Regions from separate parts of the Paenibacillus praedii genome, predicted to be linked through region 4. Evidence: riboswitches for the same ligand, from Rfam matches in the RefSeq annotation. Region 4 holds a riboswitch; each other region holds the start of a gene.
The links. Region 4 has a riboswitch for cyclic di-AMP ahead of ACO9K6_RS15715 (C40 family peptidase). Riboswitches for the same ligand answer to the same signal wherever they lie in the genome.
Positions count from the first base shown of each region.

Region 1: another riboswitch for cyclic di-AMP. It lies ahead of ACO9K6_RS04575 (TrkH family potassium uptake protein); the one in region 4 lies ahead of ACO9K6_RS15715 (C40 family peptidase).
Region 2: another riboswitch for cyclic di-AMP. It lies ahead of ACO9K6_RS16315 (ubiquitin-like domain-containing protein); the one in region 4 lies ahead of ACO9K6_RS15715 (C40 family peptidase).
Region 3: another riboswitch for cyclic di-AMP. It lies ahead of ACO9K6_RS18795 (C40 family peptidase); the one in region 4 lies ahead of ACO9K6_RS15715 (C40 family peptidase).

Region 1 is NZ_JBMWAM010000003.1:100,179-107,922, reverse strand. Features, by position in the region: gene ACO9K6_RS04580 (CPBP family intramembrane glutamic endopeptidase) at 1-1,185, opposite strand, end outside; cyclic di-AMP (ydaO/yuaA leader) riboswitch at 1,432-1,634, shown strand; gene ACO9K6_RS04575 (TrkH family potassium uptake protein) at 1,727-3,067, shown strand; gene ACO9K6_RS04570 (potassium channel family protein) at 3,085-3,747, shown strand; gene ACO9K6_RS04565 (LysR family transcriptional regulator) at 3,806-4,714, opposite strand; gene ACO9K6_RS04560 (succinate dehydrogenase cytochrome b558 subunit) at 4,916-5,587, shown strand; gene sdhA (succinate dehydrogenase flavoprotein subunit) at 5,612-7,369, shown strand; gene sdhB (succinate dehydrogenase iron-sulfur subunit) at 7,372-7,744, shown strand, end outside.
Region 2 is NZ_JBMWAM010000019.1:18,166-25,909, forward strand. Features, by position in the region: gene ACO9K6_RS16285 (initiation-control protein YabA) at 1-247, shown strand, start outside; gene ACO9K6_RS16290 (tRNA1(Val) (adenine(37)-N6)-methyltransferase) at 408-1,076, shown strand; gene rsmI (16S rRNA (cytidine(1402)-2'-O)-methyltransferase) at 1,073-1,954, shown strand; gene ACO9K6_RS16300 (AbrB/MazE/SpoVT family DNA-binding domain-containing protein) at 2,162-2,416, opposite strand; gene ACO9K6_RS16305 (HD domain-containing protein) at 2,688-3,986, shown strand; gene ACO9K6_RS16310 (TatD family hydrolase) at 4,004-4,777, shown strand; cyclic di-AMP (ydaO/yuaA leader) riboswitch at 4,962-5,144, shown strand; gene ACO9K6_RS16315 (ubiquitin-like domain-containing protein) at 5,393-6,544, shown strand; gene rnmV (ribonuclease M5) at 6,668-7,216, shown strand; gene rsmA (16S rRNA (adenine(1518)-N(6)/adenine(1519)-N(6))-dimethyltransferase RsmA) at 7,220-7,744, shown strand, end outside.
Region 3 is NZ_JBMWAM010000026.1:26,757-34,500, forward strand. Features, by position in the region: gene ACO9K6_RS18775 (EAL domain-containing protein) at 1-1,072, shown strand, start outside; gene ACO9K6_RS18780 (GNAT family N-acetyltransferase) at 1,080-1,601, opposite strand; gene ACO9K6_RS18785 (MFS transporter) at 1,714-2,967, shown strand; gene ACO9K6_RS18790 (cryptochrome/photolyase family protein) at 2,992-4,338, opposite strand; gene ACO9K6_RS18795 (C40 family peptidase) at 4,505-4,984, opposite strand; cyclic di-AMP (ydaO/yuaA leader) riboswitch at 4,988-5,138, opposite strand; gene ACO9K6_RS18800 (hypothetical protein) at 5,512-6,333, opposite strand; gene ACO9K6_RS18805 (M1 family metallopeptidase) at 6,361-7,744, opposite strand, start outside.
Region 4 is NZ_JBMWAM010000017.1:83,817-91,560, forward strand. Features, by position in the region: gene pyk (pyruvate kinase) at 1-553, opposite strand, end outside; gene ACO9K6_RS15695 (AraC family transcriptional regulator) at 660-1,442, shown strand; gene ACO9K6_RS15700 (hypothetical protein) at 1,513-2,331, opposite strand; gene ACO9K6_RS15705 (Cof-type HAD-IIB family hydrolase) at 2,612-3,385, shown strand; gene ACO9K6_RS15710 (ATP-binding protein) at 3,587-4,900, shown strand; cyclic di-AMP (ydaO/yuaA leader) riboswitch at 5,032-5,169, shown strand; gene ACO9K6_RS15715 (C40 family peptidase) at 5,173-5,649, shown strand; gene ACO9K6_RS15720 (F510_1955 family glycosylhydrolase) at 5,912-6,835, shown strand; gene ACO9K6_RS15725 (BlaI/MecI/CopY family transcriptional regulator) at 6,917-7,333, shown strand; gene ACO9K6_RS15730 (protein-glutamine gamma-glutamyltransferase) at 7,651-7,744, shown strand, end outside.

The sequences.
Region 1 (7,744 bases), on a different contig from region 4:
TAGGATGCCCATGTTATAGGGCGATTGTGTGGCATCTGTTGTGCTCCATGTGCCGATCGTGAATTCGAGAACTCTAAATATGACGGCTTGTATGGCGAAGAGGATGATCGCGAATAAATACGACAAGCCCATGCTTCGCCAAACATAATTTCCGTAGCCCTGCTGCCCGAAGCGTGGCCACAATGCGCGCCCCTGCGCCTTCCACAGCCCGTCGCCGGCGATAAGCGAGATGTAAATGGAGCCTGCCATCGGAATGGCAAGGAATACGGTGAAGATGGCCGTAATGAGAATAGCGGAGTCAGCAGCATCCATTTCGCCCATGGATGCGCGAATCCCGTCCAGAACGTTCAGATTCATGATGACATAAGTAATAAAGAATATGATGGTCAGCACAATCCCATACTTAAACGAGGTGAATTTGCGATAAAGCACTGCGTAAATAATGGCTAGAATGCCCAATACAATGCTCATGCAAAGGTACCCGATGCCGGTCAGCCAGCCAGCCAGCGAATCCTGTCCTTCTACATACTTGACATAGTCAGATGGTGCGACGAAGGCAGGCTTGTATTTTGTAATGACTACGCGGTTATCAATGAAGCGGGCGTCTACGTCCACGTTTAGTGCCGCATCTTTTATGCTGTAGCCTGCAGGCTTCGAATACCATTCGCCATTTTCAAACACTTGCCCGCTGCTTATTTCCTCTGTACGAAAGCCTTGGCTTACTAAAAAGTCGGCGGCAGCCTGCTCGATATCTGCTTCGGCAAGCGGCTGTCCATCTATATGAAGGTTCCAAGCGACGACGTCGCCGCTTTGCATATGCACATAAACGAAGCCGCTGCCCCGCGGCTCGAATTTTAGTTCGACCTGAAAGGTATCCGTAGGGTAACGGGCGTCGTATTGATCGCTGTAGTCTGTAATTAGTTCTTCCTTGGACAGGTAGCCATTCATCATTTTATCTGTTTGATGCACGGCTTTAGCGGATTTGACCGCGAGTCCGGCTTGCTGCTCCGCGAACGCTGCGGCCTGCTGTTCCGCTTCTGATTTGTCAATTACCTTTGTAACATATTCGCCTGAAGAAATTGACTTCAACATCGGGCTAATATCCAAGTATAGATAAATAGCAAAGCAGGCGAGAGCGGCCCATACAAATCGTTTCCATTCATTCGGTTTAATTGAATCGATCATTAGTTCACCTCAAGTAAATGTATTATTAAATGTACTATTCCATTACCATATCATATTAATCCCTGAATTATCCAACCCAAAAGTACGTTTGCGGTCAATAGAATGAGAAATAACGATGTGCAACAAGCTTTAGGGATGCTGTTATTGGCGGTTGCCCGTTTTTGGTCAAAAATCGTCTCTTTTGTACTTAATGCAAGCTTTATATGGGGCCTGCTTTGGGATTATAATCGTAAACGTCATACTAAATGAATAACACAGCCGAATTTCCTTAGGAAAACGGGGGAACCATAAAGCCGTCGCACAAAATGAAACAAGCTGCTCGTCAAGCTGTTCTCATGCGGAGGCAAGGGGTGAATTTTAGCAAGAGGAACATTTTCTCAAGCTAATTAGGGCCGCCTGTCCAGGCCCGAATCCGTCAGCTAACCTCGTAGGCGTATTGGAACAGGACTCATCGCACAGAGCACTTGAGTTTCCAGTGCTTTTTTTTATGCCCGCAGAGTGCCTGCCGATTATAACACAACATGCAAAAGAAGGTTGGTACATGAAAATCAGTTGGAATATATGGAAAGGGTCTCCGCCGCGTGTTTTGGTTACGGGCTTTGCGCTTATTATATTATTAGGAGCTTTCCTGCTATCTATGCCTTTTGCTTCGGCAACTGGCGACCGGCTTCCATTTATAGACGCGTTATTTACTGCGACCTCAGCCACCTGTGTTACAGGTCTGGTGGTGGTGGATACAGGAACTTATTTCTCTGTTCCGGGTCAAATTATATTAATGGTACTGTTTCAGCTAGGCGGCTTAGGGTTTATGACGATGGCCACGCTCTTCGCGCTCGTGCTGCGCAAGAAGATTTCTTTGAGGGAGCGGCTGATTTTGCAAGAAGCGATGAATCAGGCCAGCATGGAAGGAATCGTTCGCTTAATTCGGCGCGTAATTATTTATTCTCTGACCATAGAGCTGATTGGCGCGACATTCTTTGCATTCCGGTTCGCAGCGGATATGCCGCTCGGCAAAGCGATTTATTTTGGCATCTTCCACTCCATTTCAGCCTTTAACAATGCCGGCTTTGACATATTTGGCGATTTTCGAAGCTTGACGATGTACGTCACCGATCCTGTTGTGAATATTACAGCGATGCTGCTTGTTGTGTTCGGGGGTCTGGGTTTCGTCGTCTTGTCAGACTTGTCGGAGCTTCGCAAAAATCGCAGGCTGTCACTGCACAGTAAGGTTGTCTTAACGATGACTGGCTCGCTTATTGCATTCGGAACGGTGGTCATTTTCATATTTGAATTTTCGAACCATTTGACACTGGGCCCGCTCGATTGGGGAGGGAAATTATTTTCATCGTTTTTCCAATCGGTTATGCCGAGGACAGCCGGCTATAACTCGCTTGATTTGAGTGTACTGCGTCAAGCTACACAGTTTTTTATAATTATATTGATGTTTATCGGGGCCTCTCCGGGCTCGACGGGGGGCGGGATCAAAACGACGACGTTCGCTGTGCTGATCGGGGCCGTATTGGCCATGATTCGAGGTCGTGAGGATATTGTGCTATTCCGCTATCGCTTGGGCAAGGACCGCATCTTTAAAGCATTAACGATTACGATGCTGTCGCTTGGGCTCGTCGTTTTCGTCACGATGCTGCTTTCCATGATAGAGGATCATAAGTTCCTTGATTTATTGTTCGAAGCGACCTCGGCATTCGCCACAGTGGGATTATCGCTTGGCTTAACGCCAGAGCTGTCCGAGATTAGCAAAATTATTATTGCCATTACGATGTTTGCCGGGCGGCTTGGACCGTTAACGCTAGCTTATGCGCTGGGTAACGGAGCAGAAAAAGAATTGTACCGGCATCCTGAAGGGAAAATTACGATTGGATAGGGGAAACACAAGTGGGGATTAAGAAAAGTCAGTTTGTAATAGTCGGCCTGGGACGATTTGGCTCTAGTCTGGGACGGGAGCTGGTAGAGCTTGGTCATGAGGTGCTCGGTATTGATAAGGACGAGGAGGCCGTTCAAGATATGAGCAGCTTGCTGACGTATGCGGTTTCTGCCGATTGTACGGATGAAGAGGCGCTGCGATCGCTTGGCGTGCGCAACTTTGACTGCGGTGTCGTTGCGATTGGCGATGATATACAAGCAAGTATTTTGACGACGATTCTGCTTAAGGATCTGGGTGTAAAGAAGGTTGTGGCTAAGGCTATGAGTGAGCTGCACGGTCGTGTGCTTGAGAAAATTGGTGTCGATCGCGTCGTTTATCCAGAGCGTGATATGGGAATTCGAGTAGCGCATCAGCTAGTTTCGCCTAACCTACTTGATTACATCGAGCTTTCCAAGGATTACACGATCGCAGAGCTAGCCGTACCGCAATGCTTAAACGGTAAATCGCTTCATGATCTCAATCCGCGGGCTCGGTTTGGCTGCAGCATCGTAGCGATTAACAAGCCTGGCGGCATTATTATTGCGCCTACCGCAGTTGATGTGCTGACGGAACGCGATGTCATGGTTATTATTGGTACAAATGAGCAGATTGAGGATTTTGAGGCTACGGTTATCCGTTAGTGTTTTGTACGGATGTTTAATAGTTTAATTGGAAAAGATGAAGGACAGCAGCCTTATTTTAGAAGCTGCTGTCCTTTTGCGTAGGGAAGTTCGCGGCTATTTCATTAATCCACATCCGTACAGTAGGGCTTAATGCGGCTCCATCGGCATGGATAAGCGATGTCATGCGTTTCGTATCCTCCAGCTCGCGGATCGGAATGACGAGAAGCTCATTATCCTCAAGCAGCTGATGGCGCATATAGGAGTGCGGAAGCAGGGTTGCTGCTCTGCAGGTGTGCAGCAAGCGAAGGATCGCTTCGAAGGAGTCAATCTCCATTCGCACATCCGGCTGCAAATGATATTTATCGAACAGCTCGTCCGTCAACAGACGGTACCATGTTCCTTTGGAGAACAGGATCATCGGCATGCCGGTCAAATCCTGAATGCCCAGCGTTCCTTTATCGGTAATGACCTGATTACGCGGGAGCACGAGCGATAGATGATCCTCGAACAACGGAATGCAGCGCAGCGTCGAGTCCTCAATGCTGGAAGCAACGACTCCGATATCAACCTTATGATCGCGGACCAGCGAGACAATTTCATGTGTTTTGCCGGTAACGGCTTTAATATCGATTTCCGGATGGGTGTCCGTCAAAGTGCGAATGAGATCGGGCAGCGTCGTTTGCAGCGTCGTCAGGCTGGCGCCGATCGTCAGCGTAGTATGGCCTAGGGCGGTGAAGTCAGAAACGGCCTGCAAATATTTGCGATGCAGCTGCCTCACCTCGAGCGCGTATTCATAGGTAAGCTGGCCGATTCGGGTGAGCTCTAGTCGTTTTCCGATGCGGCGGAATAAAGGCGTACCGATTTCTTGCTCTAGCTTCGCTATTTTGCGTGATAGCGCAGGCTGAGATAAATTGAGCAGGACGGATGCTTTGTTCATGCTTGACTGCTCAACGATAACGGTGAACACATGCATCTCTTCATTCATGGAAGTACTCCTTATGTCGTTTTGTTATAAGAATTTATAAAAAATAAGCAATTCCATTATAAGCTGAAAAGGAGTAGGATGGGAAGTATGGCTAATCTGTGTCAAGAATTGTTGACGGGTGTACATGCTGGGGTTACAATGTAGAATGATTTGTTAAAAATGCATGAGAGCACTCACAGTTTTGAAAGGAGAAGGAATGACATGAAAGGAAATTCGTATTTCTCGCGCAAGCTTCACTCGCTTCTCGGGATCATTCCACTCGGCGGATTTATCGTCGTGCACGGATTGACAAATTACCAGGCGTTTGAGCGAGGACCCGAAGGCTTCGACAAGGGCGTGCATTTGATCAACAGCTTGCCGCTTATTCCAGTGCTCGAGATTTTCGGTATTTACCTCCCGTTATTGTTCCATGGTATTTACGGCTTATATGTCGCATATCAATCGAACACTAATACAGGACGCTTTAAATACGGCCGCAACTGGGCATTTACCGCTCAGCGAGTTACAGGGGTTATTACCTTTGTATTCGTGTTCTGGCACGTATATCAAACAAGGATGCAAATCTACCTCGGCAATATTACACATGAAGAGCTTGGCTCCACGATGCATCATATCGCGAGCAATCCGACATACTTTGTCCTTTATGTAATCGGGGTGCTTGCTGCTGTATTCCATTTCAGCAATGGACTATGGGCATTCCTCATAAGCTGGGGAATTACGATTAATCCTAGAGCGCAGCGCATTTCTTCGTACATTTGCATGGGTATTTTTGTTATCGTTTCCGCATTGTTTATACTTTCACTTATCGCATTTAGCGGCAACGAGTTCAAGGAAGCTGCAAGTGCAGCATGGACACTTACGAATATCGGTTAGTTTGAAGACAAGGAGCGAAGCGTTATGGCAAAAAATAAAATTATCATCGTTGGCGGCGGTCTGGCCGGCTTAATGGCTACCATTAAAGCGGCTGAAGCAGGCGTGCATGTTGACTTGTTTTCTCTTGTTCCGGTCAAACGTTCCCACTCCGTATGCGCGCAGGGCGGAATCAACGGCGCGGTTAATACAAAAGGAGAAGGCGATTCGCCATGGGAGCATTTCGACGATACCGTATATGGCGGCGACTTCCTAGCTAATCAGCCTCCCGTTAAAGCAATGTGCGACGCAGCACCGGGCATTATTCATTTGATGGACCGGATGGGCGTTATGTTCAGCCGCACGTCCGAGGGCTTGCTTGACTTCCGCCGCTTCGGCGGGACGAAGCATTCCCGTACAGCATTCGCGGGCGCGACGACTGGCCAGCAGCTGCTGTATGCATTGGACGAACAAGTTCGCCGCTGGGAAGCAGCGGGGCTGGTCAATAAATTCGAGCACTGGGAATTCCTTGGCGCAGTAGTTGATGACGACGGCATTTGCCGCGGCGTATCGGCACAGGATTTGCGTTCTATGGAGGTTCATACCGTTCGTGCGGATGCGGTTATTCTGGCATCAGGCGGCCCTGGTATTATTTTCGGAAAAACGACGAACTCGGTTATCAACACAGGTACTGCGGCAAGCGCAGTGTACCAGCAAGGCGTGAACTACGCGAACGGTGAGTTCATTCAAATTCACCCAACGGCTATTCCGGGTGATGACAAGCTTCGCTTGATGTCCGAATCTGCTCGCGGTGAGGGCGGTCGTATCTGGACTTATAAAGATGGCAAGCCTTGGTACTTCCTGGAGGAGAAATATCCGGCTTACGGAAACCTTGTTCCTCGTGACATTGCAACACGTGAAATCTTCAGCGTGTGCGTAGATCAGAAGCTGGGTGTCAATGGGGAGAACATGGTCTATCTTGATCTGTCCCATAAGGACCCGAAGGAGCTTGATGTTAAGCTTGGCGGTATCATTGAAATTTATGAGAAGTTCATGGGCGATGACCCTCGTAAGATCCCGATGAAAATCTTCCCGGCGGTTCACTACTCGATGGGCGGCATGTGGGTCGATTACAATCAAATGACGAATATTCCCGGACTCTTCGCAGCCGGCGAATGCGAGTATCAATACCACGGCGCTAACCGTCTTGGCGCGAACTCCTTGTTGTCTGCCATTTACGGCGGTATGGTTGCCGGACCGAAAGCGGTTGAATACATTAAAGGTCTGAAGAAATCGGCTGAAGATGTAGCATCCTCCGTATTCGATCGCGCAACGAAGCAGCAAACCGACAAATACAACAACATTATCAAAATGAACGGTACCGAAAATGCATACGTAATCCACAAGGAGCTTGGCGAGTGGATGACGAACAACATGACGGTCGTTCGCTTTAATGACAAGCTGGAAGCTACGATTCAGAAGATCAAAGAGCTTAAGCAGCGCTATAACAACATTAACATTAACGATACCGCGCAGTGGAACAACGCTGGCGTAGCCTTCACGCGTCAATTATGGAATATGCTTGAGCTTTCCGAAGCCATGACACTCGGCGCGCTTCTGCGTAACGAGAGCCGCGGAGCTCATTACAAGCCTGATTTTCCAGATCGTGATGACGACCATTTCATGAAGTCGACGATTGCGAAATGGACGAAGGAAGGCCCGCAAATTTCGTACGAGGATATTGATGTTAGTCTGATCAAGCCTCGTAAACGCGACTACTCGAGCGATAAGAAGAAAGGAGAATAACGATGGCTGAAACGACTGTAGCTACAAAAACGGTTAAGTTTATCATCACGCGACAAGATACTCCTGATTCAAAGCCTTATACGGAAGAATTCGAAATTCCTTACCGCGCGAATATGAACGTCATTAGCGGTTTGATGGAAATTCAACGTAATCCGAAGAAGGCGGACGGCGCTGCAACTGCACCTGTATGCTGGGATTCCAACTGCTTAGAAGAGGTATGCGGCGCTTGCTCGATGGTTATTAACGGCAAGCCGCGTCAAGCATGCAGCGCGCTCATCGATAAGCTGGAGCAGCCGATTCGTCTTGAGCCGATGAACACATTCCCTGTCGTTCGCGACCTTGTTATCAATCGCGAGCGTATGTTTAATGCGCTTA
Region 2 (7,744 bases), on a different contig from region 4:
TAAGAGAGAGGCGGAGCTTGAGCACGAGGTCGTTCATGCGTCCGCGGGCAGGAAGCAAGTGGCTGAAGGTCAGCCATCGCCGGATGCCGTCGATGATGCTTTTGCAGATTCGAGTGTTGCCATTGGTGAAGGTCATGACAATTTAACCCGCTTGTATCATGAAGGATTCCACATATGCAACGTATATTACGGGCATTTGCGGACGGAGGGTGACTGTTTATTCTGTTTATCCTTTCTAAATAAATAGTGGAATCCATATCGACATGCCGTCCTTGCCGCAAAGGACGGTATTTTTATTAAGGAACGGCAGGCTCGTGCATGGGGCCATATCGTTTACCAAAAAAGGAGCGGCTTATAACTTGTCAGAGACGATACATCTAGCAGAAAATGAACGGCTTGATGATTTAATGACTGAATCAGGCCTGAAAATTATACAGAGCCGGGAGGTGTTTAGCTTCTCTCTCGATGCTGTGCTGCTGTCTCGATTCGCCAGCGTACCAAAGTACGGGCGCATTGTTGATTTATGTACAGGTAATGGAGTCATTCCGATGTTGCTCACAACGAGAACGAAGGCGCGGATCGACGCTGTTGAGATTCAACCTAGATTGGCGGATATGGCGAGAAGAAGTGTAGCGCTGAATCAATTATCGGAGCAAATTCATATTATTGAGCAGGATTTGCGATTATACCCAAAGCTTGCGGGAAATGGCGTATATGATGCGGTAACGGTTAATCCCCCTTATATGCCGGTAACGGCAGGCGAAAAAAATGAAAATGAGCATTATGCGATTGCAAGGCATGAGATTCATTGTACGCTGGAGGATGTTGCAGAGGCTTGCTCTCGGCTTGTCCGTCCCGGGGGAAAGGTATCGATGGTACACCGTCCATCGCGTCTGCTCGATATCGTGGAAACGATGCGCAAATGGCGCCTTGAGCCAAAGCGAATCCAATTTGTTCATCCATATGCGAATGCGGAAGCGAATATGGTATTAATAGAAGCAATGCGAGATGGGAAGCCTGATATTAAGCTGCTTCCGCCAATTATGGTCTACGAGAATGGAGTGCAGATCGTTTGAATATACAGAAAAGCTTTGCCGAAGCGGCTAAGGAGGCAACGGGCAGCCTGTATTTAGTGGCCACGCCTATTGGCAACCTCGAGGATATGACCTTTCGTGCGATAAGAACGCTGAAGGAAGTGCAGCTTATTGCAGCGGAGGATACGAGGCAGACCCGTAAGCTGCTCACCCATTTTGAAATAAACACCCGAATGGTCAGTTATCATGAGCATAATAAGCGAGCAAGTGGTCCTGAGCTGATTCGCTTGCTGCTAGAAGGCCAATCCATTGCTCTTGTTAGTGATGCAGGCTTGCCTGCCATATCCGATCCTGGAGCTGATCTTGTGAGAGAAGCGGTCGATCACCATATTCCTGTCATTCCGATTCCAGGAGCGAATGCGGCACTGTCAGCGCTTATTATGTCAGGGCTTCCGACGGAACAGTTCCTATTTGCCGGGTTTCCGCCGCGCGAGCGCAAATCAATAACGAAGTGGCTGCAGCAATTAAGCACGCAGAGGGAAACTCTGCTTTTTTATGAATCACCGCATCGTATCCATAAAACTTTGGATGCTTTATTGGAGTGCTTTGGCGATCGGTCAATTGCCTGCATAAGAGAATTGACCAAGCGGCATGAAGAAGCCATTCGCGGGCAAGTATCGGAATGTATCGAGTGGTTCGCTGAGCATCCTCCGCAGGGGGAATTTTGCATCATAGTAGCAGGAGCTGACGAATCCGATGCCGCGGGGCTAGCAGGAGAAGATGTTTGGTGGTTAGAGCTTGATCTTGCCGCTCATGTAGCCCGTTATGAAGAGCAGTTCGGACGGAAGGAAGCGATTAAGAAGGTGGCTGCAGATCGCGGACTGCCGAAGCGGGATGTATATAATGAAGTAAATCGATAAGGAGTTTAGCGGTCTTAGCGGCTAGCTCCTTGTAGGAAAATATATAATAGCAGAAATGCAAAAATACGAATGCTGTCCATTAGCTTCAAAGCTTGTTTTGGAGTATAAAAAAAGACCTTCCTGGCCGGGTTCTAGCGCAGGAAGGCATCGAGGAATATGAAAAGGTTAGAATTAACAATTGGATAAGTACAGTATAACCTATTTTTATTATTTTGTCACAGGTGAAGGCATTTCAGATAAACAAACATGGCAAACAATTTTTCCTTTGAAATAAGATACGTTCTCTGCATTACCACAGAAGATACATGCAGGCTCGTATTTCTTCAACATGATACGCTCGCCGTCTACATAGATTTCAAGTGCATCCTTTTCGCCAATTCCAAGCGTACGACGCAATTCGATCGGAATAACAACGCGTCCTAACTCATCAACCTTACGAACAATACCAGTAGATTTCATCATAATATATCCGTGCCCCTCTCAAAATGTAATTCGTCATCGTTCGACATTGTTTTTGTTTTTATGATTACTATAATACCAACGATTACCATAATAGTCAAACTATAAAATTACTATAGAAAGCCTTTGGTATAAGTATTTGACTAGTCCTATGCGTCATATTACTCTGTAATAGAATACAACAGCTTCGACAAAATGGAAACTGAATAACGACATGATTCGACAAAAACAATGCTTTTTGTGTCGAAAATATGAACAAAGGAGTTGAGAGACGATGAAGGAGCAGCTCACCGAAGAGAAGGTGTTCAAGGATCCCGTTCATCACTATATTTATGTGCAGGATCAGACGATTTGGGACTTAATTAATACGAAAGAATTTCAACGCTTAAGACGTATTCGTCAATTAGGCACTTCTTATTTGACTTTTCACGGAGCGGAGCACAGCCGATTCTCACATTCGCTTGGCGTTTATGAAATTACTCGTAAAATTATTTCGCAATTCGAGCGAAATGGTTATCCGGATTGGCCGGCGGAGGAACGACTCGTATCGCTTTGCGCGGCGCTCCTGCATGATGTTGGACATGGTCCGTTCTCTCACTCCTTAGAGGAAGTATTCGACACGGATCATGAAGAGTGGACCTGCAAAATATTGCTCGAGGATACCGAGATCAACGAAGTGCTTCGCGAGGTGTCCGAAGATTTTCCTGCTAAGGTTGCTGCCGTTATTCAGAAAACGTATCCAAAACCCATTGTCGTTAGTTTGATCTCCAGTCAAATGGATGCTGACCGCATGGATTATTTGCTTAGAGATGCTTATTTTACAGGCGTGAATTACGGCACCTTCGATTTAGAGCGTATTTTGCGTGTACTGCGGCCTTATAAAGGAAAAATTGTGGTGAAGGAAAGCGGGATGCACGCAGTTGAGCATTATTTAATGTCGCGATATCAGATGTATTGGCAGATTTACTTCCATCCGGTAACTAGAAGCTCTGAGATTATTTTACGGCAAATATTTCGTAGAGCGCAGGAGCTTTACGGGGGTGGTTATGCCTTTGAATGGTTGCCAAGCCCGCTAAAAGGCCTGCTGCAAAATAAAATGAACGTACATGATTATTTGAAGCTGGATGAGGCGCTTGTTCAGACGGTGTTCATGCAGTGGTCGGAGGAGAGCGACTCATTGCTGAGCGATTTATGCGACAGGTTTTTGAATCGCAAATTATATAAGTACATAACCATCGATAACCCGGATGAAACGTTATTAAATGAAATAAGCGATTGCTTTTCTTCTATAGGAATGAGTCCGGATTATCATATAGAGATCGACTTTCCCTTTGACCTGCCATATGACGTATATCGACCGGATAAAAAAGAAGGCGAAAAGAAAGAAAAAGCGCCGATTTTGTTGCTTCAAGGGGAGGATGAGATCAGCGAAATATCCACCAAATCCGACATTGTTCGCTCGATTACGGGACTTCATCAAGGGGAATACCATTTATACTATCCGGAGGAGCTACTGCGCGCATCCATACATTTGCTGCCTATGTCGATCAAAAAAATATTTAAATTAGATTAAAGGAGCCTAACATTAACATGACACAGCTGTTTGATACGCATACACATATGGATTCCTACAAGTTTGATGAAGATCGTGAGGAGGCTATCCAGCGAGCGAGAGACGCTGGCGTTCATATGCTTGTCAATATTGGCTTTAACCGTGAGACAATCCCAACGACCATGGCGCTTGCTGAACAGTACGATTTTGTTTATGCGGCGGTTGGCTGGCATCCGGTGGACAGCATCGATATGCTCCCGGAGGATTTAGATTGGATCGAGCGCTTATGCGCGCATAAGAAGGTCGTAGCTATCGGTGAGATCGGACTTGATTATCATTGGGATACCTCACCTAAGGACGTTCAACAGCGGGTCTTTCGTGAACAAATCCGGCTGGCTAAAAGGCTTGGCAAGCCGATCGTCATCCATAATCGCGATGCGCATGAGGATATCGTTCGTATATTGCGGGAGGAAAAGGCTTCTGAGGTTGGCGGCGTTATGCATTGTTTTTCAGGAAGCTGGGAGACGGCCAAGCTATGCCTCGATATGAACTTTTATATTTCGTTTGGGGGTCCTGTGACCTTCAAAAATGCACGCGTTCCCAAAGAGGTGCTTAAGCAGGTTCCGCTTGACCGAATTTTGATCGAAACCGATGCTCCTTATTTGGCGCCTCATCCGTTCCGCGGGAAGAGAAATGAGACCGCTTATGTGTCTTTAGTCGCAGAGACAGCGGCTGAAATTTTAGGCAAAACGGTTGAAGAGATAGGGACAATAACAACTGAAAATGGAAAAAAATGTTTTGGAATTGTCTAATATCACATGAAATGAAGAGAAATTAAGACCTTTATCAAGTAAAAAGTGATTTTTATCCCGAAAATCGCTTAATTTTTCGGTCATTATCCACCTTTTTCGCTTAAATCGTCTTTTATCGTATCTTTACAATTGACCATGGATGAGGGTATGATTCATCTCAGAGCATTAAACTTTTGTATTGGATTTCCAGTTTGCGCTTAATCTCCATTCGGAGAGCGGGGGAACCAAATGCGGAGAAAATCGACCGCATTTTGAATTCTTCAGGGGTGAATTTCGGAGCCTTTGCCATGAGCATTGCGTTTCGACTAGGGCGACTCTCTTGTCCGAACCCGTCAGCTAACCTCGTAAGCGTTCATAGAGAGTGATCAACCTCGTGCATCCATTTTTATCTGTATCCCAGAGCGTCAGCTACCCGGGAAGCCACGAAACAGATCCTCTGTCGACGGCTTCTTTTTTATTTTCGAATAATCGGGATGCAGTTGACATAGGGTGAAAATGGAGGTGGAAGATCAATAGAATTGCTGGAGTGCGTGCTTGCACGCCAAAATACTATAGTCGCGTCAGTTGTATCATGCGTAACACTTGGCGGCGGGGCTATGAAGGAGGACCGATGAAGTGGGAATACTCCAGGTTAAGGACACCCATGGGAAACGATCATCCAGCATGTCTTTCGCATTGCGATGGAAGCGTGAAAACTTGCGTTTGATTCTTTTAAGTGCTGCTATCTCAATCGCTATGACTTTCATGTTTTTGGTGTTGTTGTACGGAACGGCTGTCAAAAGCGTCTCCGTAGTGGTGAATGGACAAGAAACCGTTGTGGAAACAAAGCAATGGGTCCTGCAACGCCTACTGGATGAACAAGCTATCACGATTGGACCACATGACGAGGTGTCCGTACCGCTTAACGCGGCAATTAAGGATGGAGATCGTATCGAGGTTACTCATGCGATACCCGTTATTGTGAAAGCTGATGGCAAGACCTCCACTGTATACACGACAGAAAGAACAGTGCAGGCGGCGATCGAGGAATTAAATATTCCAGTTCGTGGTCAAGATAAAGTTATTCCTCCGCTTGAGACAGAAGTGGATGAGGAATTAACGGTGACGGTCGTGCGTGTCGATACGAGAGTGTCGGAAACGGAGCACCAGGTGCCTTACTCCATTGTGAAGAAGAACGATCCATCCTTGGAGGCAGGCAAAGAAAAACTCGTGCAGACAGGTAAGAAAGGTCTTATCGTCGAGCAGATCGAGAAGCAATATGAGAATGGCGTTCTGATCTCGAAGAAAACGGTCAACAAGGTTGTGGAGACAGCAGCCGTTGATCACGTTATTGTGGTCGGAACGAAGAAGAAGGAAGAACCTAAAGTAACGGTGCTCTCGAATAACACACCGAGCATCAAGACGCTAACGAAGGGCGGCGTCAGCTTTAAGGCGAAGAAAGTGCTGAGCAATGTTACCTTAACAGCCTATACAGCTGGTGTTGCGTCAACCGGCAAGGATGAAGATCATCCGCAATACGGGATTACCGCATCAGGGGCACGTGTGAAAGAAGGACGGACCATAGCTGTCGACCCTAGTGTTATTCCAATCGGCTGGTGGGTTTACATTGAAGGAATTGGCTTCCGCCGCGCAGAGGATAAAGGCGGCGCGATAAAAGGCCATAAAATCGATGTTTACTTTGACAGTTCTAAGACTGCGACCAAGTTCGGCAGGAAGAAAGGCATTAAGGTTTATGTGCTCGGGCCTAATAAGCCGACGGCAAGCTAATTCAAGCGGCCATCATCATTTTATCGTAAGATCGAATAAAATATGTCATCATAAAGGAGAGGCCTTGCCTCTTCTTTTTGTATATTTGTCAATTGATTACGTTTGTAGAGGGGAATAATCCAGATGATCAAGGAGATCATTGTCGTAGAGGGCAAGGATGATACGGTAGCGATCAAGAGAGCAGTCGATGCGGACACGATCGAGACGAATGGGTCAGCGATTGGGGAGGCTGTGCTGCGTCGTATTGCACTTGCGAATGAGCGCCGCGGCGTCATTATATTTACTGACCCCGATCACGCGGGGGAACGCATACGCAAAATTGTCGCGAGACACGCACCAGGCTGCAAGCATGCATTTCTGCCACAGGAGAAGGCGTTGTATAAAGGCGATATCGGTATCGAGAATGCGAGCCCCGAGGCGATTCGTCAGGCGCTCTCGGAGCTTCGCACGGAGACGGATGATGAAGCGGGGGAAATTAGCTGGGAGGATCTGATGGAAGCGGGACTGATCGTCCATCCAGAAGCGTCCAGCAGACGCTTGCACATCGGCAAGCTGCTCGGAATCGGCTATGCGAACGGAAAGCAGTTCTATAAGCGTTGTACAAGCTTCCGGATATCAAAGGCGGAATTTCTTGAGGCGCGTCGTCAGATGGAAGAGGAATTGGGGGTATAGTGAATGAATGAACAAAACCATGGTGCGGGAGCAGCGAGGGCGTCCTCTGCAGAGGTGGCCACGCCGAAGCGTACGAAGGAGATTATTTCAAAATACGGTTTCTCCTTTAAGAAAAGCTTGGGTCAAAACTTTCTCATCGATCAAAATATTTTAAATAAAATTGTCGCAGCAGCCGGGCTTGATCATACAAAGGGCGCCTTGGAAATCGGTCCGGGTATCGGAGCGCTTACGCAGCGATTGGCGGAAGCAGCCGGCAAAGTAACGGCGGTTGAAATTGATAATCGGCTTATTCCCATTTTGCGCGATATTTTGGCTGATGAGCAGCACACGACAGTCATTCACGGAGATATCCTAAAGCTGGACTTAAAGCAGCTGTTCGCAGATCAATTTGCTGATGTCACAGGTGTAAGCGTCGTTGCGAATTTACCTTACTATGTGACGACGCCAATCCTCATGAAGCTGCTGGAGGAGAAGCTGCCTCTTGAGCATATTGTCGTTATGATCCAGAAGGAGGTAGCGGAGCGAATG
Region 3 (7,744 bases), on a different contig from region 4:
ACCCTTCTTCGGGGATGAGCGGGTTGCGCTGGAGGACCATATCCTTGTGGACAGATTGCTTCGGGAGCAGGCATTCGCGAAGCTGGCACAGTTGGAAGAGCCGCCGATGCTGTTCATTAATTTAAAGCCTTCATGGATATATCGAAATGAGGAGTTAGGCGAGCTTTATACGCTCATGTTGTTGGACAAGTACGGCATAGACCCGAGGCGGATCGTGATTGAGATTACGGAAGAGAGCTTCAACGGCTCCATGGATGGACTGCGCGCGGTCATTGATATTTATCGATCGAGAGGCTGCTTGATTGCCATCGATGATGTTGGAAGCGGATTTAGCAGCACGGATCGCATCGCCCACATTCAGCCTAATCTGCTAAAAATCGATATTCATATGATCAAAAAAAGCGCGACGCATGACGGCTATTTCGGGGTGCTCCGCTCTTTCTCCGATCTGGCGGAGCATATCGGCGCTTCCCTGCTGGTCGAAGGAGTAGAGACGCGTGAGGATCTCGCTCGTTCCATTCAAGCGGGAGCTCGTTATGTGCAAGGCTTTATGTTCGCAAAGGCGGAGCCTGGGTTCCGCGATCCGAACTGTTTCGCGCCGATGATCGAGGCAGAGCTTGAGCAGCATCTGCAGCGGTTTCTGGGCACCGAGCGGTATTGGCAAGGTCAGGCCGAGCAACTGGCTGACCAACTTGTCGAAATTGTGAAGACGGCCGGCTATCCGGTGAATGCGGATGAATGGATCGAAGGGTTAACCCCCCAGATTTATGAACCGTGCATAAGAGTATATTTGTGCAGTGAGGATGGCATCCAGCTGTCATCTAACTTTTGCCGGGAATCGGCGAAGACATGGAAGCGGGAGGAGCAGTATCGCGGCATAAATTGGAGCTGGCGGCCTTATTTTGTCCCGAATCTGGTTCAGCTTAATGAGCGGCGCAGATCGATCGTATCACGAACCTATACCGATCTGGATTCACATGCGCGGATTCGTACCGTCTCTATATTAGCCGCACCCGGTCTTATCTTATTTATGGACTTGCAGGACATGGAGCGGGCAGCGATGCGGCTCTGACAGGATCCTATTGCTCTTCAGGCTCATAGACCATGCAATGACATTCGGCATATCCAGTCACGGTTCGGCGGGAATACGTGTCGGACACTCGAAAGCCGGCTTGCTCATATGCGCGTATGGCTCGTCTATTCCACGTAACGACCTCCAGATCGATTTCATGCTCCGGCGTTCGTTTCCTTGCTTCTTCTGCAATGAGCCGTATAAATTCGGGACCAAGACCTTGGCCGCACAGCTCGGGCCGCATGCCTAAACCAAGCCTGGTTACGCCTGCGATTGGGAAAAACTGCGCAAAGCCGATCAGCATTTGCTCATCGTTAAGCACTGCAGCATACTGCGCTTCACGAAGGACGGAATCGCCAAATTCGATTCCGTCCTTTTGCATGTCCTCCCAAGTCGGCCAATTGTAAATATCAAAGGGTGCCTCGTAGCTCCAATCGCAAATTTCGAGAGCATGCCGGATTTCGAGCGGATGTATGGTCATCTTCAATTGATGTCGTTTATAATGATTGGAGCTTTCATTATCGTGCATGAGGGACGGCCTCCATAAGATCATTGCGCTTGGATAAGCGTATAACAGTTGAAACAGGATTATTATATCAGATAGCACGACCTGACGTGCATTTATAAGGAGATTCGCTGACATGAGAAAATTGATCTGGCTAGGCTGCTTGTCCTATCTTGTCATTGGGGTTGCCCATGTTGTAGGAGGAGCTATATTAGAACAGTTGATCGCGCATTACGGCTTAACCTACAAGGACGGCGGTCAATGGATTATGAATCAATTCCTTGGCTTTCTAGTCGGCGTCCTGCTCGCGCCTTCCATTACAGCAAGAGTCGGGAAGAGAGGCGCCGTTCTTATAGCTGTAGGTTTATTGACGGTTAGCGAAGCGGCTTACAGCCTACTCCTTCCTTGGGGATGGATGCTGGCGATTGCTCCGCTGGCCGGCTTTGGGTTCGGTATGACCGAGGCTGTCGTCGGTGCGATGATTATTGATATGGCCAAGGACGGCAAAGCTACGGCGATGAGTCGTCTGGAGACGTTTTTTGGTGTCGGTGCGCTATTGATCCCGATAGCGGCGGCTTACTTAATTACAAACAATATATGGCAGGTGTCCTTCCCGATCTTGGCGGCGCTGGCCGGCATTACATTCGTGCTTTGGCTGACGACGTCGTTCGGAGAACTGGATGAAGAGCTGGGGTTCATACCGCAGACAGCGGAGGAGAACAGGGAGATTAAAAAGAAGACGGCTTCTGCTGCAAGCTCCAGAGGCGCCTCGGCTTTCTTTGGGTACCCGCGCCAAGCGCTGCCGTTCCTGCTGCTGGCCGCTTTGTTTTTTATGATTTATGTCGGGATGGAGATGAGCTTCTCGAATTATTTGCCATCGATCCTGATTGCCCGCTCGGATGTCGGTGAAGCGGGGGCGGCGGCAGTGCTCAGTTTATTCTGGGGAACGGTCGTGCTGGGACGAATATTCGCGGGTGTGCTTGCTGAACGGATGGGCTATGCCCGCTACTTATTGATAGCCACGGTAGGCGCAGCCATTGTCATTGTTTTAATGGCAGCGATAGGGCAGTTGAGCTGGATGCTTGTATGGGTAGCGCTTAGCGGTTTGTTCTTCTCGGGCATCTTCGGTATCGCGCTCGTCTATGCGAACGTGCTTATTCCAGGGATGACGGAGCGCACGACAAGCCTGCTTGTCGCCTTTGGCGGCCTTGGCGGCGCCATATTCCCTCGACTGACAGGCTGGTTCATGGATCGGTTTCAAGTGCAGGCAACCTTGTGGTATATTAGCGCACTCGTGCTGCTTATGCTGCTTCTATTAGCCGTCATGCTCGTGCTCGGCAGAAAGCGCAGTCAAATACAGGAGCGGAGCGATGCGCTTGCCGAAGCATAAGGATGTATAGCGGGATAATGGCCGTTATTTCATTATCGTTTTGTACATGTCGATCGCTCGTGCGCGAGAAGCCTTTAGATCAACGATGGCGCTGCTGAGCGGCTGGTGAATGCTCTTGCCCGGCATATGTGCGAGATGCGGCAGCCAGTGTCTGATGTAGCTTCCGTCTGGATCATGCGTCTGCGACTGCGTCGCCGGATTCATAATTCGGAAATAAGGAGCGGCATCATAGCCAAGCGAGGAGCACCACAGCCAGCCTCCGCGATTCAACGTGTTATCGTAGTCGCTTAAGTGAAGGCGGAAATACTGTTCGCCAAGCGTGAATGGACAGAGCAGGTTTTTTGTCAAAAACATAGCGGTCACCATTCGCAGCCGATTTGGCAGCTCGCCTGTCCGATTCAGCTGTGTCATGGCCGCATCGATAATCGGAATGCCGGTTGCGCCGGCCGCCCACGCTTCGAAGTGCTCGTCTGTTAACGGGGAAAGGTCTGCTAGCTGCTCATAGCGGAAGTAGTCCTCATGATACATCGCCTGGTACAAATAAAAATCGCGCCATGCCAGCTGCCGCAGCCAAGACTCCGAGCCCGGCAGTCCCTGCGTTGCTTCGTAGGCTTGACGAGCCGAGATTGCCCCTGTATTCAAGTAGCGTGCGAGCCCGCTCGTATGCTCCTCCGCATAGGCATCGCGGCAATCCGCATAGCCGGCAAGCCTCTCGCGGACAAAGCGCTCAAGCCTAGCTTCCGGTTTTTCTGATCCGCTTAAACCGGCTGTACCGCCCAGCGCACTAGCGATGGGCTCAGGCAAGGCAAACTCGGCAGCAACGGCACTGCTTATCTCCCCCATGGTTTTCAGGTCATGGATTGTGGCCATACTCATTGGACTATAGCATTGCAGCATATAGCTGCTCCACATGCGATAGAACGGCGTGAACACTTTATACGGCTCCGATCGCCGGGCGAATGCGGGGAAAGCCTCAAGATCAGCCAGCGGCGCATCTTGAAGTGACAACCAGCGTCGCCCTAGTCTGATGGCCGTTTGCTGAAGCCGCTCATCCCGGCTCCGCGAGTATGGCGTGTAATCCGCATGAACGATGACCTCGTCAATGGGATGGACCTGCAGAAGCGCCTCGATGATTCGTGAGGGGTCGCCATGCAGCACATGAAGCTCTTTGCCGGCATTTGAATAGCTTTGAAGCAGGGCGGCGGCTTGGTTCACAAAGTTGCGTCCGCTGTGGCTGGTAAGACGGCCGTCAACCGTGAAGGTCGGATCTAAAATAAACAAATGGATACCTTCTGTATCCCTCTTTTGTAAATAATCAAATGCGCGCAAATCGGAGGTACGCAAATCCTTGCGGTGAATAAACAAATACATCTGGTCCTGCTCCTTTCCTATACCGCAGCAAAAAACGCTGTTTCATTGAAGACAGAATAAAAACAGCAAAGCCGCATGCGGTTTGTCGTAAATGGACAAACAGCTGCGGCTTTGCTGGGCGAGTTTATCCTTACATCCCTCGCCTCGGAGGGGCGCTTAGATTACTCTATTTTGTTTCAGCAGCATACTTCTCGAAGCCTTCCGAGTCAAGGACGCGGCGCGCGGTTACAAAACGTTTCTCGTAATAAGAGGAGTCGATTTTGTCTGTTACAACGCCTCTGCTGGAGGATGCGTGCGCAATTATGCCGTCTCCAATATAGATGCTGACATGAGAAATGGCGCCGTTATTGCCGCCGATCGTGTCGAAGAACACAAGATCTCCCGGAAGCAGGTCAGCCTTAGCGACCTTCGTTCCTTCTTTTGCTTGTGAAGAGGAGGTACGCGGAAGCTCGATGCCCATTTTATTGAATACATATGTCGTAAAGCCGGAGCAATCGAAGCCCTTCGTTGAGTTTCCTCCCATTTTGTACGGACTACCAATAACAGCATTGGTATATCCGTTCAGCTTGGAATCTGCGAATGCGCTTCCCGCTTGAAAAGCAAGCATAAGCACGATACCAAGGAGCAATGCGGTAACCTTTTTCAATGGTGGAGCTCCTTCCAATGCCGACGAGGTTAGCTGTGGGGTTCGGTTGAAGGTCCCCTATGATTCCTCCTACGCTGAGCAATTCAGACGTCAGAATCAATTCACCCAAAGTGGTTCCCCCGTTTCCCGTTAGGAAATTAGGCAGTTATGAGATGTACTCGTGAATTATTCGATTTATTTCATTAAACTCCTCCCTCTACTGGGTAATTCTAATAATTCTCATGTAACCTTTAGACTAATATGGCTTCTTTTAAGCATCATTTCTGGAATAAAACAAATGGCAATCCTGCTTTTTGATGATATCGCGCGACTTAATTTCATTAATTATGTAAAGCCTTCGTGAAATATGCCGATTTGTCCTGCTGCAGTGAAGCTGCGCAGACTAGTCCAATGGCCTAAAGCAAGCGGAATTATGCCATTTCGGAGCCAAAAGATTAAAAAAATCTCATGATTTGAAATATCCGAAAATACAGGCAAAAAACCTCCCCTACCACTTTTTTTCCGTGGCATGAGAGGTTATTTACAATCTAAGAAATACGTTTCGTCTGCAAGCAATCGAATTGAGCCGCAATCGTCCACACCTTCATCAGCGTTCGCACGAGATGATAGCCTTGATGCAGAATAAGCGCGAGCAAGCCGGCCCAGATCATAGATACACTGGATACGACAAGTCCAAGAACTGCGCTAATGGCCCACATGAGCAGTGAAATTGCGGCAAATGCCAGAAAATTTCTTACTGCATGCCACAGGGAGGGAAGTATCCCTTGACCTGATGTCGCGCCGAATTGCATCGCCAGGAACAGCAGGTGCAGTACCGTGCCCCAAAGCGCCCAAAGCGCCGCTCCCGGCAGTACCGCTTGCAGCAGCTCCGGGACGGAGCCGCTGGCAAGCAAGGAGTCGAGCGCGCGGGGCAGCAGCCACCAGGCGGGGGCCAGCACAAGCACCGATTCCAGCCAGTAGAGCAGCATGACCGGCTTCCAGGCTTTGCGAATGCCCTCGAGGAAACGGGTGCTGGCTCCATCCCTCATCTGGTGATGCATGGAATACAGTAGACCTGCATTAAAAAGCGGCGTCAGCAGCATTCGAGCAGCGAATAAGCCGCCAAGCATCCAAAGGTATGGCGTAATGAGATCCGTCTTAAACAGATGAATCTGTGCCTCCGTCATGAAAAGCTGTACAGCTGATTCAGACGGATACTTGCTCGGAAACCGCCGCAGCAGCGGAGAAATGACCGAATCAATAAAACGATATAAGAAAAACCCCCAGGCGAGCTGATAAATAAATAATAAAATCACAAGGTGAAAATGCTTGCCTGTCAGCCACCAGCCTTGCTTCATATGAATCTTCATCGATTATCGCCCCTTGAACGCTATTACTTACCAGCTCAGCGACCCGAGCAGCCCTTCAATCAGCTTGACAACGCCAAGGCTCCATCTTGTGCGGCTCTCTTCCGGCAGTTGGGCTTGCATATAGTTATTGATTATTTTATTGTCCAGCACGTTGGTGTGGTTAGGATCGACGACTGCCCAGTCGAGCGGCGCAGTATGCACCAGCTTATAATGCATATGGGATTGCTCCGCGTTCCAAAGCATCGACACCTTCTTGCCGTCCGTAAACTGCATGACAATCGGAATCTCGCCATTGACTCCGCCATGCCGCTTAACCAGTACGACAGATTCGTACATGTCCGTCCCCTCCAGCGTTACCGGCCTCACCTGAATGGACGCGATAGAGAAGTCCGCCATTTGATCATCATAGACATACTGACTGAAGTAGTCATGCCATTTTGTCTTCGTGACCTGTTCAACCACCCGTTGGAAATCTGCCGTAGAAGGGTGCTTAAACCTATATTTCTGAAAATAAGTTCTCAAAATTTTCTGCATCGTTCGCTCTCCAACCTGATTCTCGATGCCAATGAGGACGAGCTTCGCTCTCATGTATACATTCTCGGCATATTGCGAGTGGCTCTTATAGGCCCAGGAAGGCTGCTTGAGTGGTGCGGGATCAGTCATATAGCTTGCTTCCACGCGGAGATTAGCTTCGATGCCGTAGGCAGCCTCCATGACTTTATCCTCCGCATAAGAGGTGAAGCCTTCATCAAGCCATGCTTCCTCGAATTCGTTGGAGGCGACCATGCCATACCAAAATTGATGGCCGATTTCATGCACGACTGTGCGCTCCAAATCATAGCCGGGGTTTTCTTTCTCGGCCGCAAAAGCGGTAATAAGCGTAGGATACTCCATGCCGCCGGCCCCGTTCGCTCCCTTAGGCGGAACAACGATGGAGAGTGTACTGTATGGATACTCACCGTACCACTTCGCATAGCTCGACAAAGCGGATTTGGCAGCATGCATGTACCTGTCCCTCAGCTTCGCGTGAGCCGGATCAAGGTAAAGCTTGATCCTTACGCCGGGAATACCCGTATCGGAGTAAGCCGTTTCCTCGTAGACGAAATCAGGCGAAGCCGACCAAGCAAAATCGTGCACATCATCGGCGTAAAACTGATAGATCTTTGTCTGTTCCTTCATCTCAATAGCTTTCGTCTGGAAGCCTGTAGCGGCAACGGTATAGGCCTCCGGTACCTTGATCCGAACGCTGTAGATGCCGAAGTCACTGTAGAATTCGGAGTTGCCATGATACTGATGCACATTCCAGCCCTCGGCCGTGCGGCCTCGCGTGCCTGCGGTTTCGTATACAGCAAGCTTAGGGAACCACTGACCGGCCATGACGAAGTTTCCGGAGTAGCCCATGCGCGCGAAT
Region 4 (7,744 bases):
CGACATTGTGCTTAAGTCCAAATGCGATATGCATGACGTCACGCTCCGTTACGCCAGGCAAGGTCGTTTTAATGCCGGGCAGGTTGACGCCCTTTCTAGGCTTCAGCGTTCCGCCGCTTATAATCTGACAGCGTACTTCGGTTTCATTTACGGAAAGCACCGTAAGATCCACAAGACCGTCGTCAATTAGAATCCGGTTACCGGGCTTGACGACCAAAGGCAGCTCAGCATAATTGACCGGCAGACGGCTGGCATCGCCAAGCACTTCTTCCGTTGTTAGAACGAGTTCTTCACCGGCTATAAGCTCGCAGGATGCTTCCTTCAGCTTGCCGATGCGTACTTCCGGTCCTTTTATATCCATCAGGATCGGCACGAAGGTATTAAGCTCCCGCGCCGCTTGCCGTATATTTTCCATACGCATAACGTGATCTTCAAGTTCTCCGTGAGCCATATTCAATCTGCCAACGGTCATCCCAGCTTTAATCATTTCCTTGACGGTTTCAACGGATTCGCAAGCGGGTCCCATGGTACAGATGATTTTTGTTTTTTGCATGTAGGTAGGCCTCCTCGTTTTTACCATTGTAACGCGAATTCTCGAAAGAAACTATGAACTATAGTATAATAGAGGAACTATAGTATTGAGGACGGGAGCGTTTATTCTGATAACCATTATAGACATGCATCAAGACAAAGGAAGCGATTGGTACGAAGAGGTCACTGGGAAGCGGACGGCCTTCCACCTTGCGCTAGTGACCTATGGAAAATGCGTTTATTGGGTCAAGCATGAGAAGCTTATTTTAGAAAAAGGCGATTTGCTGCTTATTCCCGACAATACTCCTTATTATAGTAAAAGCGTGCCTACCGTGGTTCATACGAAAATAATCGTTAATTTCAGTCTAAACGCCGCCGACAGCAGACTGCCTGTGCTTCAACGTCAAGAGCCGCTTAAGCGGCGGTTAGGCTGCTATGAGGTCATCCATGAACGATTGCGGGGTATGCTGCACCAATGGACGGAAAAGCCTGCCTATTATGAGCTTATGGCCGAGGCGCTTCTCATGGAGGCGTTAATCGGCTTGAACCAGGAATTGGACCGGGGCGCGATATCCTCTGATAAGCATCGGCGCGTCGATAGTATGAAGCAATTCGTGCAAACGCATTATCGTGAGAAGGTGACGAAGGAGGAGCTGGGCGATGTCATTAAGACAACGCCCAACTATGCCGCAGCCTTGTTCAAAAACGTCACGAATCAGACGATTAGCGAGTATGTGCATCAAACAAGGATGAAGACGGCCATCTACATGCTCACAGAGTCCCAGCTCACTGTCGCGGAAATATCCGATTATTTGGGCTATAGCGATGCTTCATATTTTCACCGCGTATTCAAGAGGAGCATGGGGAAGTCTCCCTCCGACTATTTGCAGGAAAGATCAATCCCGCGTTAATTCAAAGCTAAGCTTTCGTCCTAAACCGCTTGTGATAACGACGAACGGGTCCGGCAGTTGCCTTTCTATTCTATTGTGTACTTAGCTGGACATTTGCTTTGGCTATGACACTCGAAATTTGCTGCTCATAAGCGAATATTTTTTGCTTTTGCTCGTTCACTTGCTTCGTAAAGGAGATGAGCCTTGTAAATGAGCTTAGCGTGGCGGTCGCATCGCCTTTACGAACGACCTGGTTCAAAATTTTTGTTTCGGTCGTGAACTGCTTCTTTTGGGTGCTGATTGCGCTTTTTGCGGACCTGATTTTAATATTGACCTTGTCGCTCTCGATCAAAATATCTTTTATTCGCTTCATCGTTTTTGTCGCCGTCGCCTTTGCGGCTTTAAGCGCCGCCTCTTTGCTGCGAATATCCTGCTTCGCGATTTGCACGGCGGCCTTTGTCGTTTCAACCTGCGGATTCAGTATGCTCACGAGCGTCTTGCTTTGGTAGGATTTGGCGATGCTCAGCTGCTGCCTTATCGTATCATAATGATTGAACAGAGGTTGATATTGCTTCTTGGCACGAGACACATCCGCTTCAAGCTTTCGAAGCTTGTTAGCATCAACCTCCTTGATCCGCTGGCGCGTGGTCAGCTCAGCGTCTTCGTTTCGATAATGAAGATCGTTGATCTTTGTATCCCATTGGATCGTTTGCTTCTGAACCGTCTGCAAAGCGGTGTATTGCGACGTTAATTTCGAAGTCGTTGCTTTGTCGGCTGCTGCTTTCATTTTGTCAAAGGCAGATTTGGCGGTGACGGTAAACTCGAACGATGAAGCGGACACAGCGGTAGGATACAGCGCGATAAGCAGCAGGATGAGCAGTAAAGCTGTAGGCTTTGGAACGGTATGCATGTTAGGGAGGCCTCCTCGGATGACGGCGTATAACGCAAAAAAAAGCACCAGCAAGATAGGCGTTATACGCCATCTCTTACGGGTGCTTCCTTCGTAAGCCGTGCTTATTCAACTAATTTCTACCAATATACAGGATGCGGCTGGGATGCGTCAAGCGACCGATTCCGGAAAAGGCTTAGACTTCAGCTGGCGGCATTCCTTTTCGGAAAGTAATTATATATACTAGGGAAATAACAACAGGCGGCATACGTTTGCAACAACGAAGAGGAGAGGGACCAGAGTGGGCTACAAAATCGTATTTTTTGACATCGATGGCACGTTAATCAATGAGCAAAAGGAAATACCGGAGGATACAGTCAGAGCGATCGCCGAGCTGAAGGAAAGGGGCATTGAGCCGGTTATTGCAACGGGCAGAGCGCCCTATTTCATTAAGCCGCTGGCGGAGAAGCTTGGGATTGATTCGTTCGTAACGTTGAACGGCGCCTATGTCGTGTATAAGGGTGCTCCACTGTATAAGCGTGAAATGGAAAAAAGCAGCTTGGAGGCGTTGGTGAAAATAGCGGGCGAGCATGGCCACAGTCTCGTATTTGAAGGCGAGCATTCGTTCTTCGCCGACAAAGAGGATCACCCGTTTGTCATCGATTCGGTTAATTCATTAAAGGTGGATTTGCCCGGCTACAATCCAGATTTTTGGAAAACCGATAGCATCTATCAGGTGTTTTTGCACTGTGAAAGTAATGACGAGCATTTGTACGAGGGCCTGAATAATGAGCTTAAACTCATCCGCTGGCATCCGCAGGCGATTGACGTGCTTCCTGCGGGAGGCTCGAAGGCGCAAGGCATCGAGGCGCTGCTGGATAAGCTGGGGCTTACATCAGCGGACGCGGTTGCTTTCGGAGACGGGCTGAACGATAAGGAAATGCTTGAGATCGTAGGCTTTGGCGTCGCGATGGGCAACTCGCACCCAGAGCTGCTGCCCTATGCGGATTATGTGACGACTCATGTGGACGAGCAAGGCATTCGCAACGGCCTAGTGAAAGCAGGTCTGCTGTAATCAATGCAATGTTAATAAATAATAAATATGAGTGTGAAATTATATAAAAATAATAATAAAGGCTGAGGTGAATATCCATTCACATCAGCTTTTTTAATGCTTAAGAACTAAAATGTGAAGGAGAAATATGCTTGATATCGAATAAATAATAATAGAAAGTTTAAAATTAATTAGATTGCTTGATCGATGGGGGTAACCGCTATGACGACTCGTATCGTCCAGTTAACAGAAAGCATTCAAGTTGCCAATGATGCGCATATTCTGTATACCTACGATCATCTCGATGCGTATATTGGAAATGCAGTATCATTTATTATAGCGGGCGTACAGCAGGGCCAACAAATTATTTTTACGGATAACAGGGAAAGATTTGAGCTCATTAAGGAGCAATTGCATGTCGTCGGCTTTGGTGATGATATAGCCAGCATCAGATATGTGGACAGCTATGATTTTTATGCGCTGAACGGTATTTTTACCTCGGAAAAAGTGGTACAAAACTTCATGTATGTCATGCAGCCCTTTTTGGATCAAAGCATTCCGATTCGAGTATGGGGAAATGTAGAGTGGGTAGAGAGTGACAACATAGAGGAAGAGTTGGATGCGTACGAGAGAGAATGTGATATTGCCATCCTGCAGCTAGGCATCTTAACGGTGTGTGCCTATGCTGGACACAACTTAACAGCCAGCTTGCATATGCGGTTGATGCAATCCCATGAATACGTCATGTCGGATAAACAGTTGACACACTCACGCCTATACTACAATCCGGGTAAGCCTGCTATCTTTCCTTCTCTGGCTGAGCACGCAAAAATTCAGAATGAAATGGATTTTTACAAAAAGAAGCTGGACTTCGTCCAGGTTATTTCACACGAGGTTCGGAATCCGTTAACGGTTATAAAAGCCTACGCAACTATGCTGTTAAATGACCGGGAGCTGAAGATCAATGCAAACGCTGCCAAAAAACTGGCCGATATTGCGGATTATGTGGCTGTCATCGATCATGAGATATCGCATATTTTGAATACGGAGCAAATGCTCACGTCGGAAGCGCTGTGGCAGACAAGCGAGATTCATCCACTTCCTATTATTGAGGAGGTGGTTACGATGATGGAAGTGAAAGCGCGCACTCAGAGTATTCAATTGAACCGGAGCATCACGTTAACCGGGCAAGAGATTATGAATAGCAATGCGACTGGCTTACGCCTCATTATTTCGAACCTGCTGTCCAATGCGGTGAAATACAGCCATGAGGGCAGCTGCGTACATTTCCGGGCGGAAGTCAACAATTATACGCTGGGGCTTGAAATCGAGGATTGTGGAATCGGCATGAGTGCGGAGCAGCAGCAAAGCTTGTACCGCAAGCATGAAAAAATGAATGTAGAGAAAAACGGACAAGGGATCGGATTGTTTATGGTCAAGAAGCTGATCGACCATTTTGGCGGTGAAATACATATGGATAGCGAGATCGGACGGGGAACGATAGCCCATGTCAGCCTGCCTGTCGTAATTGGATAATATGAAATAGATGAGACTTTTTTCATGCAAGGTTTATAATAAAATATCGTTTAATGAGTAAAAATGAAAGGATTCTAATAAATTAATTGGAGGATTATGCCTAAATTAAGCGAATATTTTCATTCAGAGAAGTTATAAGAACGCCGAATTCTTGATTTACAGGAAACGGGGGAACCACCTAGGGTGAATTGTTTTTGGGAAACTCCAAGAGCATAGGGATCTTCAACCGAACCCATAAGCTAACCTCGTAGGCAACGAAGGGAGAAACAGTTTTGAAAAGAGTGTTTATTGTTTTTTTATCCTGTTTGATGTTATTTGCTGGCGGAGGAAGCGTGCTGGCGCAGAAGGCCGAACCAACAGTATTAGCAGGCGCAATTAATGATGTTGTCGGAACTCCTTACAAATGGGGAGGCACCACCACCAGCGGTTTTGATTGTTCAGGCTTTATTCTTCATATCTATAATAAATTTAATGTGAAATTGCCTAGAACGTCTAAATCACAGTCCGTAATTGGCGAAAAGGTTGATAAAGATGAACTGCGCCCGGGAGATTTGGTCTTCTTTGATACAAGCGGAAGAGGAGTCTCTCATGCCGGCATTTACATAGGAGAAGGAAAGTTTGCGCATTCTTCTTCCAGCAGAGGCGTTACGATCAATAAGCTAAGCGACAGCTACTATGAAAATCGTTATGTAACGGCTCGTCGTGTCGTAGAACAAAAAACACACGAAGCGATGATGGCAGTAAAATAATATAAAAATGGACGATTATGAAGTCATTCATAATCGTCTTTTTTTTTATGATGGATTGCAAAATAATTGAAAAATTATCGTCTGACCCGATAAATATCTTGCGTTTGAGCGGCCAATACTATGATAAACAAAACATAAGGAAGGTGTTGCTCATGAAACAGATGCCGCTGGCTTCCTGTAAAGTTGCAACTTCATCGAATGGATACTACAATATGTAGTATCGAAATAACTACATATTGTAGTGTTAAATTGGGGTGCAAACGTGAAAGCCAACATGAAAATAAACTCGAAAATGAAATTTGGCGTTGTTGCCATTATCGCTGTCCTTATTTTACTTGTAATTATTATGTTCATAAACCGGACGGATAAAGAGAGTGTATCCTTAAGGCATATACATGGACTCGGGTATACAAGCGACGGGAAGCAATTGATCATTCCTGCGCATGAAGGTTTAGTATCCTATGCAAACGATCGTTGGCAGCCATTAGAGGGCGACAAGCATGACTATATGGGCTTTAATGCTGTGAAGAATGGATTTTACAGCAGCGGTCACCCTGCAAGAAGCTCTGAGCTTCAGGACCCGCTTGGCATCGTAAGAAGTACGGACCTAGGAAAAAGTGTTGAAATATTGGACTTTCAAGGTGTGGAGGATTTTCATTGGCTTGCGGTCGGCTATGAGACGGAAACTATCTATTTGTTCAATCCACAGCCGAATGCCAAGCTTGATGCCGTCGGTCTCTATCGGTCGCAGGATGAAGCGCTCACCTGGGAGAGAAGCGGCATGAACGGGATATCCGGCGATTTGATTGCGATGGCGGCGCATCCGACCGACCCGGCGACGATAGCGGTCAGCACGAGCAGCGGGGCGTTTCTATCAACTGATTTTGGGGACCAATTTCATAAACTGCCTGTAGATCAAGTGGTGACTGCACTTGCTTTTGGCATTCACGGCGATCTTTTTATTGGAGGAAAAGGTATATTGCTGCGGCATACAGGAGATAAAACCTCATCATTATCCGTACTGCCGCTTGCCTCTGATGATGCGATCATGTATATTGCACAAAACCCAAAGCAAGAGAATGAGTTTGCCTTAGCGACCTCTAGTATGAACGTTTTTCTAAGCAAGGATAACGGGCTTAGCTGGAGTCAAATCGCAGACAAGGGTAAAGGACTTTCCAGCAGGTAAATAAGGCTGGTGTTTGGTGACGAGGAAAGTACATGGGCCGCTTGGGGTGGGGGAGGAGCAGCAGGCTTGAAAATTCAACGAATGAAGCTAAGCGGAGAAGGGCTGAATCGTTTTTTTGGCCCGTTGGAAGCTCGGATTATGGAGATTGTATGGGAAGAGGAAGATGAGGTTTCGATCAAAAAAGTGTTAGCCTTGCTTCACGAGGAGCTCTCCGTTAATACGATAATGACCGTATTGAATCGCCTGACAGAGAAGGGTCATTTAGTGAAAACATCCTCTGGCAAAGGCAGGAATAAGGCTAGTACGTTCCGGGCTGTACAGCGAAAAGAGCAGTTTATAGAAGAGCAAACCCGGCATGTGACGGAAGGATTGGTTCAGGAGTATGGGCAAATGGTTGTGAATCATTTCTTCGATGCGTTTGAGCAGACCGATCCGGAGCTCATGCGGCTGATGGAGGAACGGATCAGACAGTGGAAGCGTGATAAAGATGAAGTATAGCCGCCATCACTTTGTTTTTCTTTCTATTTCCAACGACGAGATGCCGGGCATGCATCATTAATCCATGTATACATAATACCGGTGCAAGGAGCAAACAGAAAAGACAACCGCTGACCGTTAGGAGGTCCGGCGGTTGTCTTTTTTTTCTGCAAATATGAATTCGCTGCCGATACTGTCCGTGAGTTTGCTCATCATCGCTTTGAAGGTATTAATTTGCGTCAGGTTACACGAGTTTTCTGTATGTATTACTTCTCACAAAAAACTTTTTTACACGTACAATAACCCATCAGAGTAAATGATGACTTGGAGGAAAAAAAGTGATTTTAGTTGCAGGGAGTCAGACGTTTCAGCTTAGCCCCCTCATGCTGTCGGAGCTGGAGCGGCGAATATTGCTAGACAAGCAGAGGAGTA